DNA from 4 places in the Bradyrhizobium sp. DN3 genome. Region 3 is predicted to be linked to each of the others. Evidence: predicted binding sites of a transcription regulator. Region 3 holds the regulator's gene; each other region holds the start of a gene.
What was found. The regulator LexA, encoded in region 3, represses DNA repair genes until DNA is damaged. The targets are predictions, from matches to a motif close to TGTTCNNNNTGTGTTCNG.
Positions count from the first base shown of each region.

Region 1: a site for LexA is predicted at 1,029-1,046, ahead of uvrA (excinuclease ABC subunit UvrA). Genes of this name have one in related genera too.
Region 2: a site for LexA is predicted at 1,535-1,552, ahead of AAE027_RS22425 (helicase-related protein). Genes of this name have one in related genera too.
Region 4: a site for LexA is predicted at 1,345-1,362, ahead of AAE027_RS34190 (DNA recombination protein RmuC). Genes of this name have one in related genera too.

Region 1 is NZ_JAULLN010000003.1:49,465-51,668, reverse strand. Features, by position in the region: gene AAE027_RS05590 (outer membrane protein) at 184-855, shown strand; gene uvrA (excinuclease ABC subunit UvrA) at 1,142-2,204, shown strand, end outside.
Region 2 is NZ_JAULLN010000015.1:116,376-118,579, reverse strand. Features, by position in the region: gene AAE027_RS22425 (helicase-related protein) at 1-1,254, opposite strand, end outside; gene AAE027_RS22420 (DUF3108 domain-containing protein) at 1,985-2,204, opposite strand, start outside.
Region 3 is NZ_JAULLN010000030.1:52,171-54,374, reverse strand. Features, by position in the region: gene lexA (transcriptional repressor LexA) at 449-1,150, opposite strand; gene AAE027_RS32875 (molybdopterin molybdotransferase MoeA) at 1,327-2,204, opposite strand, start outside.
Region 4 is NZ_JAULLN010000034.1:2,210-4,413, reverse strand. Features, by position in the region: gene fmt (methionyl-tRNA formyltransferase) at 1-502, opposite strand, end outside; gene def (peptide deformylase) at 695-1,222, opposite strand; gene AAE027_RS34190 (DNA recombination protein RmuC) at 1,394-2,204, shown strand, end outside.

The DNA.
Region 1 (2,204 bases), on a different contig from region 3:
TTGCTTGCTTGCTCTTCGGAACAATAGGTCGGCACTTGCCACGTTTTGGGGGCTGTTGTGGCTTTTCGGAGACACAACTTGCGGCTTTAGTGGTGTAAGCACGGCATTAGTTGGGCCGTTGAGTCCGCTGCCCTTCCGGCATGGAAGGCAACAACAGAAACTGGGACTGGGATTAGATTGAAGATGAAGAAGGTTTTGTTGGCTTCGGCCTGTTTGTTCGCTCTCGCTGCTCCGGCTTCGGCCGCTGATCTCGCAGCCCGCCCCTACACCAAGGCGCCGATCGCTCCGGCTGCTGTCTACAACTGGACCGGCTTCTATCTCGGTGTCGTCGGCGGCGGCGCTTGGGAAGCTACTTCGACCGACCCGAAGATGCAGGGTGGCTTCGTCGGCGGCACCGCCGGCTACAACTGGCAGACCGGCAACGTCGTGTTCGGCATCGAGGCGGATGGCGCCTGGGCTGATGTCAACGCTTCGGCGACCGCGCTTGGCATCACCGTGGCTTCCAAGACCGATGCGCTCGGCACCGTGCGTGGCCGTATCGGCTGGGCCGTCAATAACTTCCTGTTCTACGGGACCGGTGGTTACGCCTGGATCGACAACAAGATCACCCTCAGCGCGCTGGGCGTGAGCGTCTCCGACAGCAAGTGGCACTCCGGCTGGACCGTCGGTGCGGGCGTCGAAGCGTTCTTCGCTCCGCAGTGGTCGGTCAAGGGCGAGTACCTCTATCGCAGCCTCGGCAGCGAGAACTACTTCTCCAACCTCGGCACTCCGCTGGCGTCCGGCACGATCAACTTCCACACCGTGCAGGTTGGCGTGAACTATCACTTCGGCGCCCCGGTCGTCGCCAAGTACTGATCTGAAGTACTGATCTTCGCGACCGACGTCACATCGTCACGAAAGGCCGGCCTCGCGCCGGCCTTTTTGTTTCTAGGAGCCGTTCCCCGCAGTTCCGCCGCTCCTGCTGCCAGATGCCGCCAGCGCGCCAACAATCCGTTGACGATTCGCACGTGCCACTGGAAATCCGCGCCCGTTCTTCCTACGTTCGCTGCCATACCCATCGGCGCCGATCCCGGTTCCGGGCGAAGCGCGCCTTTTGCATTGGCGCGATCGCGCGTCTTTGGATTCCTTGAGGACCACCGGGATGGACGAAGTGATCAAGGCCAAGCGCCAACAACAGAACGCGGGCTCGAGCCTGCGCGCAATTACGATCCGTGGCGCGCGCGAGCACAACCTCAAGAACATCGACGTCGAGATTCCCCGCGACAAGCTGGTGGTGTTCACGGGCCTCTCAGGCTCGGGCAAATCCTCACTCGCCTTCGACACCATCTACGCCGAGGGCCAGCGCCGCTACGTCGAATCGCTGTCGGCCTATGCGCGCCAATTCCTGGAGATGATGCAGAAGCCCGACGTCGACCAGATCGACGGCCTGTCGCCGGCGATCTCGATCGAGCAGAAGACGACCTCGAAGAACCCGCGCTCCACCGTCGGCACCGTCACCGAGATCTACGACTATATGCGCCTGCTCTGGGCGCGCGTCGGCGTGCCCTATTCACCGGTCACGGGCCTGCCGATCGAGAGCCAGACCGTCTCGCAGATGGTCGACCGCGTGCTGGCGCTCCCCGAAGGCACCCGCCTCTATCTGCTCGCCCCGGTCGTGCGCGGCCGCAAGGGCGAGTACCGCAAAGAGCTCGCCGAATGGCTCAAGAAGGGCTTTCAGCGCGTCAAGATCGACGGCAGCTTCTACGAGCTGGCGGAGGCGCCGACGCTCGACAAGAAATTCCCGCACGACATCGACGTCGTGGTCGACCGCATCGTGGTGCGCCCCGACATCGGCCAGCGCCTCGCCGAGAGCTTTGAGACCGCGCTGAAGCTCGCCGAAGGCCTCGCCGTCGTCGAGTTCGCCGACGCGCCCGCAGTTGCGCCTGCGGAAGAGAAAGAGAAAAAGAAGACCGCGAAAATCCACGACAAGAGCGGGCCCGAGCGCATCCTGTTCTCGGAAAAGTTCGCCTGCCCGGTCTCCGGCTTCACCATCCCCGAGATCGAGCCCAGACTGTTTTCGTTCAACAATCCCTACGGTGCCTGTCCCGCCTGCGGCGGCCTCGGCGTCGAGCAGCATGTCGACGAGGATCTCGTGATCCCCGACAAGGAGCTGTCCTTGCGCAAGGGCGCGATCGCGCCCTGGGCCAAATCGTCGTCGCCCTATT
Region 2 (2,204 bases), on a different contig from region 3:
GGCCTGGTCGACCTGGGCGGCAAACCAGGCATCGGGGACGCATCCCTTCTGCATCAGGAAGCCGTAGAGCGTCGTCACCAGCTCAGCATGGGCGGCGGGCGACAGCTTTCGGTAATCGGGGACCTGGCAGGCCTCCCAGAGGCGTTCCACGGCGTCTTTGCCATGCGCGATATCGCGCACCTCGCCGTCGCGGGCGGCGTGGTCGAGGACGCGCGTGTCCTCGGCAACCGGCGCGCGCGTCAGCGCCTCATGGCCCGGGGCCAAGTTCAACGACACCTGGAGCGCGCCGAGCGAGGAGAAATCCAGCTTCGAGTTGCGCCATTGCAGCATCTTCACGGCATCGAAGGTGTGGTTCTGCAGCGCGTTGACGAGCTCGGGCTCGAACGGGGCGCAGCGGCCGGTGGTGCCGAAGGTGCCGTTGCGCGTGGCACGGCCGGCGCGGCCCGCGACCTGCGCGAACTCGGCCGGGGTGAGGCGGCGGAACTGGTAGCCGTCGAACTTGCGGTCGGAGGCAAAGGCGACGTGGTCGACATCGAGATTGAGGCCCATGCCGACTGCGTCGGTGGCGACGAGATAGTCGACATCGCCGTTCTGGAACATCGCCACCTGCGCATTGCGCGTGCGAGGGCTGAGCGAGCCCAGCACCACGGCGGCGCCGCCATGCTGGCGGCGGATCAGCTCGGCGATGGCGTAGACCTCGTCGGCCGAGAACGCGACGATGGCGGTGCGGCGCGGCTGGCGCGTGATCTTGCGGTCGCCGGCGAATTCGAGGCTGGACAGGCGCGGCCGCGTGATCATGGACACGCCCGGCAACAGCCGCTCGATGATCGGGCGCATGGTGGCAGCGCCGAGCAGCAGCGTCTCGTTGCGGCCGCGGCGGTTGAGGATGCGGTCGGTGAAGACGTGGCCGCGTTCGAGGTCAGAAGCGATCTGGACCTCGTCGATGGCGAGGAACGAGACATCGAGGTCGCGCGGCATCGCCTCGACGGTCGAGACCCAATAGCGCGGCTTCTTCGGCTTGATCTTCTCTTCGCCGGTGACGAGTGCGACGCTCTCTGGCCCCGCGCGATCGGCGATCTTGTTGTAGACCTCGCGCGCCAGCAGGCGCAGCGGCAGCCCGATCATGCCGGAGGGATGCGCCAGCATCCGCTCGATGGCGAGATGGGTCTTGCCGGTGTTGGTCGGCCCGAGCACTGCAGTGACGCCGGCGCCGGGCGCGCGCTCGGAAGCGAAGGGGGAGGGAGAGAAAGCCATATCCAGGGATTAGGTAGTGGCGATTTGGGCGAATGTCAGTGCCGTTTTGGGGCGGGAGCGCGAAGCGCTTGAAAGTCACCTCACCCCGCTTGCGGGGAGAGGTCGGCGCGAAGCGCCGGGTGAGGGGGCTCTCCGCGAGTCGAACTGTCTCCGTTTTCGCGGATGCAGCCCCTCACCCCAACCCTCTCCCCGTAAGAACGGGGAGAGGGAGAAGAGAGCGCTCCCCAAACCTCGCGCAACTGTCTCACTTTGCGACGCTTTTCCCGTTGGCCTTAAGCTTCGGAACGACTCTAGAACGAATCGCGGCCGAATCGCTGACTCCCTGATGAGTCCTGTTCCGTTCACGCAACATGTCGCGGGACTCTTATTGGTTGCGCACTAGATGGAGTTTTGCCCGACTGCACAAGCGACGTTTCGGTGGCGGGTTTCTTAAAATTGGGGATGGCGCGGAGTCGAATCAGAATCGGGCGGGAGTCAAATGGATTCCCGTCTCGCCGGCCTGCCACAACAAAAAGTGCGAAAACGACCCCATGCACAGTAGCACATCATTGAATTTGCACACTTTCTTACCCTCCCCTGGAGGGGGAGGGTCGGCGCACATGGAGCGCAGCGAAATGCGCGACGGGGTGGGGTGATCTCTCCCCACGGGCACTGTTCGTGCGGAGAGATCACCCCACCCCGCTCGCGCTACGCGCGATCGACCCTCCCCCTCCAGGGGAGGGTGAAGGCGCTACTGCGTCTTCGCCACGCGCGGCGGCTGGGGGGAGGTGATGAAGCTGGTCGCTTCCAGCATGGCCGGCCCCAGCGGCGTCGGCACTTTCAGCCAGAACGGGACCAGGATGCGCGTGCCCGCAACCGGCGCAAACGCGATCTCGATGTTGCGCTGGGCGGCGAGGTATTTGATCACGGGGCGGTCGGGGATGTAGCCGGCGACAGGGACGAAATAGAGC
Region 3 (2,204 bases):
ATTATCTTTCCCGAATCCGATAGGAACAAAGTTCGCTTTAGTGCATTTAGCGGATGCGAGCGTCAGCGGCCTGCGGGCGCCGACCATCCGGGATATGGCCAACTCGGCTGTGGCTGTCGCGCGACGGCATTTCGGGCGCTACGGAATTGCTCGGTCGTTGTTGCGTGCGCCGACTTGCGGGGATGGTGCTGCGATTGTGCTGCGAATGCTTGCGCTGCCGATGCAGCGATCAGCATACTGGCGAACGCGCTCAAAACGATCCTGCGCATCGTTGTCTCCTCGATCTCTTGAGCCGCAAAGCGATGAGTGCTTCGGGCAGCATGTCGAGGACATAGCGCTGGGAGAGGGGCCAGATAATCTGCCCAAGATCAGAAAGACTATCCAGCTGGAGCGGACAATCCGTCCGCTCCAATCGAAATCATTGGTATCGAACGACCGCTGGGTCGTCTCAGTACTTGCGGTACAGTCCGATCAGCTTGCCCTGAATCTTCACCCGGTTCGGCGGCAGGATGCGCACCTCGTAGGCCGCGTTGGCGGGTTCGAGCGCGATCGAGGCGCCGCGGCGGCGGAAGCGCTTGAGCGTCGCTTCCTCGTCGTCGATCAGCGCCACCACGATGTCGCCTGTATCGGCGCTCTCGTTGCGCTGGATCAGCGCCATGTCGCCGTCGAGGATGCCGGCCTCGACCATCGAATCGCCGCGCACTTCGAGCGCATAGTGTTCGCCCGAGCCGAGCATGTCGGGCGGCACGCTGATGGTGTGACTGCGGGTCTGCAACGCTTCGATCGGCGTACCGGCTGCGATGCGACCCATCACGGGCACCGCAACGGGACGCTCGCCCTCGTCGGCGGGCGGACTGGAGCTCGCGCGCACCTTGCCGAGATTGCCCTCGATGACGCTTGGCGTGAAGCCGCGGCGGTTGCCGGCGGCGGCCTGGAGCTCAGGCAGCTTGATCACCTCGATGGCGCGAGCGCGGTTGGGCAGGCGGCGGATGAAGCCGCGCTCCTCGAGCGCGGTGATCAGGCGATGGATGCCCGATTTCGAGCGCAGGTCGAGCGCATCCTTCATCTCGTCGAAGGAGGGCGGCACGCCGCTTTCCTTCAGACGCTCGCTGATGAACCGCAGAAGCTCGTATTGTTTGCGCGTTAACATCTCGACCAAAGTCCCCCGGTTGATGTCGTTCGATTCCGAGACGCTGAATTGGAGCGGCGAACCGCTACATCCTCGAAACAAATCATGAACGGACACTATATGTTCGATATGTGTTCCGCAACTGCTTAATTTTGCGTGAACACGGCAAAGTTCGCGGAACACGTGTGGTGGTGCGCTCAGACGGGCAGGCGCAACACCTCGCAAGGCGAGCCGGCTCCGGCCTTCGGCGCGAACGGTGCGCGCACGAGAAGTGCCTGTGCCGCAGCGAGATTCGCAAGCAGCGAGGAATCCTGGTGATTGACGGGAATGGCCACCAGCGTGCCGTCGTCGCGCTGTTCCAGACGTGCGCGAAGATAATCCGCGCGCATATCGTTTGCGCCCACATCGCGGCCGAGCACTGCGCGCTCATGGCGGTGATGAATCACGGATCGGCCCGACAAGGCGCGAATCAGCGGCACCATGAACAGGAAGGCGCACACATAGGACGACACGGGATTACCCGGCAGGCCGATCACGCGCATCGCACCGAGCCGCCCATGCATCATTGGCTTGCCCGGGCGCATCGCAATCTTCCAGAACGCCATCGAGACACCTTCGTCCCTCAGCGCCTGCTGGACCAGATCGTGGTCGCCGACCGATGCACCGCCGGTCGTGACCAGGATGTCGGCGCCGCTCTCGCGGGCGCGGCGGATGCCGGCGGTGGTGGCCTCCAGCGTGTCGGCGGCAATGCCGAGGTCGATGGTGTCGGCCCCCTCGCTGCGGGCGAGCGCGTGCAGGGCATAGCCGTTGGAATAGACGATCTGGCCGCGGCCGGGCGTGGTGCCCGGCATCACCAGTTCGTCGCCGGTGGCGAGGATCGCGACCTTCGGGCGGCGGCAGATGGCAAGCTGGGGGTGGTTCATGGCGGCGGCGAGCGCGAGGTCGCGCTCGGTGAGGCGGGTTCCCTTGCGCAGGAGCACGGCGCCTTCGGAGAAGTCGACGCCTGCGGGGCGGATGTGCCGACCGGGAATCGCGGCTTCCTTGATCGTGATGCGCTTGCCGTCCGCGACCGTAT
Region 4 (2,204 bases), on a different contig from region 3:
GCAGATCGGCTGCGGTCATGCTGTCGGTGATCGCGAGCCGCTCGGCCATGGCGACGTCGCCGGTGTCGAGGCCGACATCCATCTTCATCACCATCACGCCGCTCTCGGCATCGCCTGCCATGATGGCGCGATTGATCGGCGCGGCGCCGCGCCAACGTGGCAACAGCGAAGCGTGCAGGTTGTAGCAGCCAAGCTTTGGCGCATCGAGGATGGCCTGCGGCAGGATCATGCCATAGGCGACGACGACCGCGGCATCGGCATCGAAGGCGCGAAATTCGTCGAGCGCCTCCTGCGTCTTCAACGTCTTCGGCGTCAGCACGGGAACGCCGAGTTTTCGCGCGGCTTCTTCAACCGGCGTGGGCTGCAATTGCAGGCCGCGCCGGCCGCCCGGCTTCGGAGCGCGGGTGTAGACGGCCGCGATCTCGTGGCCATGCGCGACCAGTTCGAGCAGCGTCGGCACGGAGAAATCGGGCGTGCCCATGAAGATCAGGCGGAGAGGCATGGGACGAGACAATCCTCGGAAAGGAACAAAGTACTCGTCATGGCCGGGCTTGTCCCGGCCATCCACGTTCTTTCTCACTCGACGGACGAAGAACGTGGATATCCGGCACCTTAGCTTTAAGACGCGCTTCGCGCTTTTGGGCTTGAAGACGCGCTTCGCGCTTTGGGCCGGGCATGACGGCGGAGGACGTGGTTACTCCCCCGCGCGCTTGGCGGCTTTCTCGAACTTCTTCATCACGCGGTCGCGCTTGAGCTTCGACAAATAGTCGACGAACAAGACGCCGTTGAGATGATCGATCTCGTGCTGGATGCAGGTGGCATAGAGGCCTTCGGCATCCTCCTCGTGGACCTTGCCGTCGAGGTCGGTGAAGCGCACACGCACCTTCGCGGGACGCTCGACCTCCTCGTAATATTCGGGGATCGACAGGCAGCCTTCCTCGTACACCGAAAGTTCCTCCGAGGAGGAGAGAATCTCCGGGTTGATGAAGACACGCGGCTCGTGCTTGGTCTCGCCGTTCTCGTCGCGCTTGGCGAGGTCCATGGTGATCAGCCGCAACGGCTGCGCGACCTGGATCGCCGCGAGGCCGATGCCGGGCGCGTCATACATGGTCTCGAACATGTCGTCGGCAAGCTTGCGGATCTCCGGCGTGACCTTCTCGATCGGCTTGGAGATCAGACGCAGCTGCTTGTCGGGCAGGATGATGATTTCTCTGAGGGCCATGGCGGCGATTTAAGCTGCGCGCCGGATGCGGTCAATCCGGCCAGGAACTTCGTTAACCCTCCGCTAACCATAAAACTTGAGCTTTCGTTAACCATAAAAATTAGTGGGTCGTTAACCACCGGCGTTCCCTCTTCGTTCGCGCATTCCGGCGAATCGGGTAGAAGGGGACGCATGAACGAGATCATTGTCATGCTGGGCGACTGGCCGGTGCGCACGATCGACGCGCTGATCGGCTTCGGCGCCCTCGTCCTCATCCTGCTGGTGGTGATTGCGGTCGTGATCGCGCGCTCCGGGCGGCGCGGCGCGGAACTCGCGATGGCGCATGCGATCCGGGCCGACGAGCTCGAGGAGCGCCTGAGCGAGGTGCTGCGGGGCCAGAGCGAGGCCTCGGGCCGGGTCGATGCCATGACCCAGGCGCTGGCCGGCCGCCAGGCCGAGATGGCGCGGGCGGTCAACGAGCGGCTGGATTCGGTGACGCATCGCGTCGGCCAGTCCATGGAACATTCGACCCGCAACACCATGGAGAGCCTGCGCGCGCTGCATGAGCGGCTCGGCATCATCGACAGCGCGCACAAGAACCTCACCGACCTCACCACGCAGGTCACCACCTTGCGCGACGTGCTCGCCAACAAGCAGTCGCGCGGCGCCTTCGGCCAGGCGCGGATGGAAGCGATCGTCCAGGACGGCCTTCCAAAAGGGTCCTACGAGTTCCAGTTCACGCTCTCAACCGGCAAGCGGCCCGATTGCGTCGTGTTCCTGCCGGACCAGCGCCCGCTCTGCATCGATGCGAAATTTCCGCTGGAGGCGATGACCGCGCTGCACGACGCCCGCACCGACGAGGAGCGGCGCCTCGCCACGCAGCGGCTGCGCGGCGACGTGATGAAGCACGTCAGCGACATCGCCGAAAAATATCTCGTCACCGGCGTGACCCAGGAGATGGCGCTGATGTTCGTGCCGTCGGAATCGGTCTACGCCGAGATCC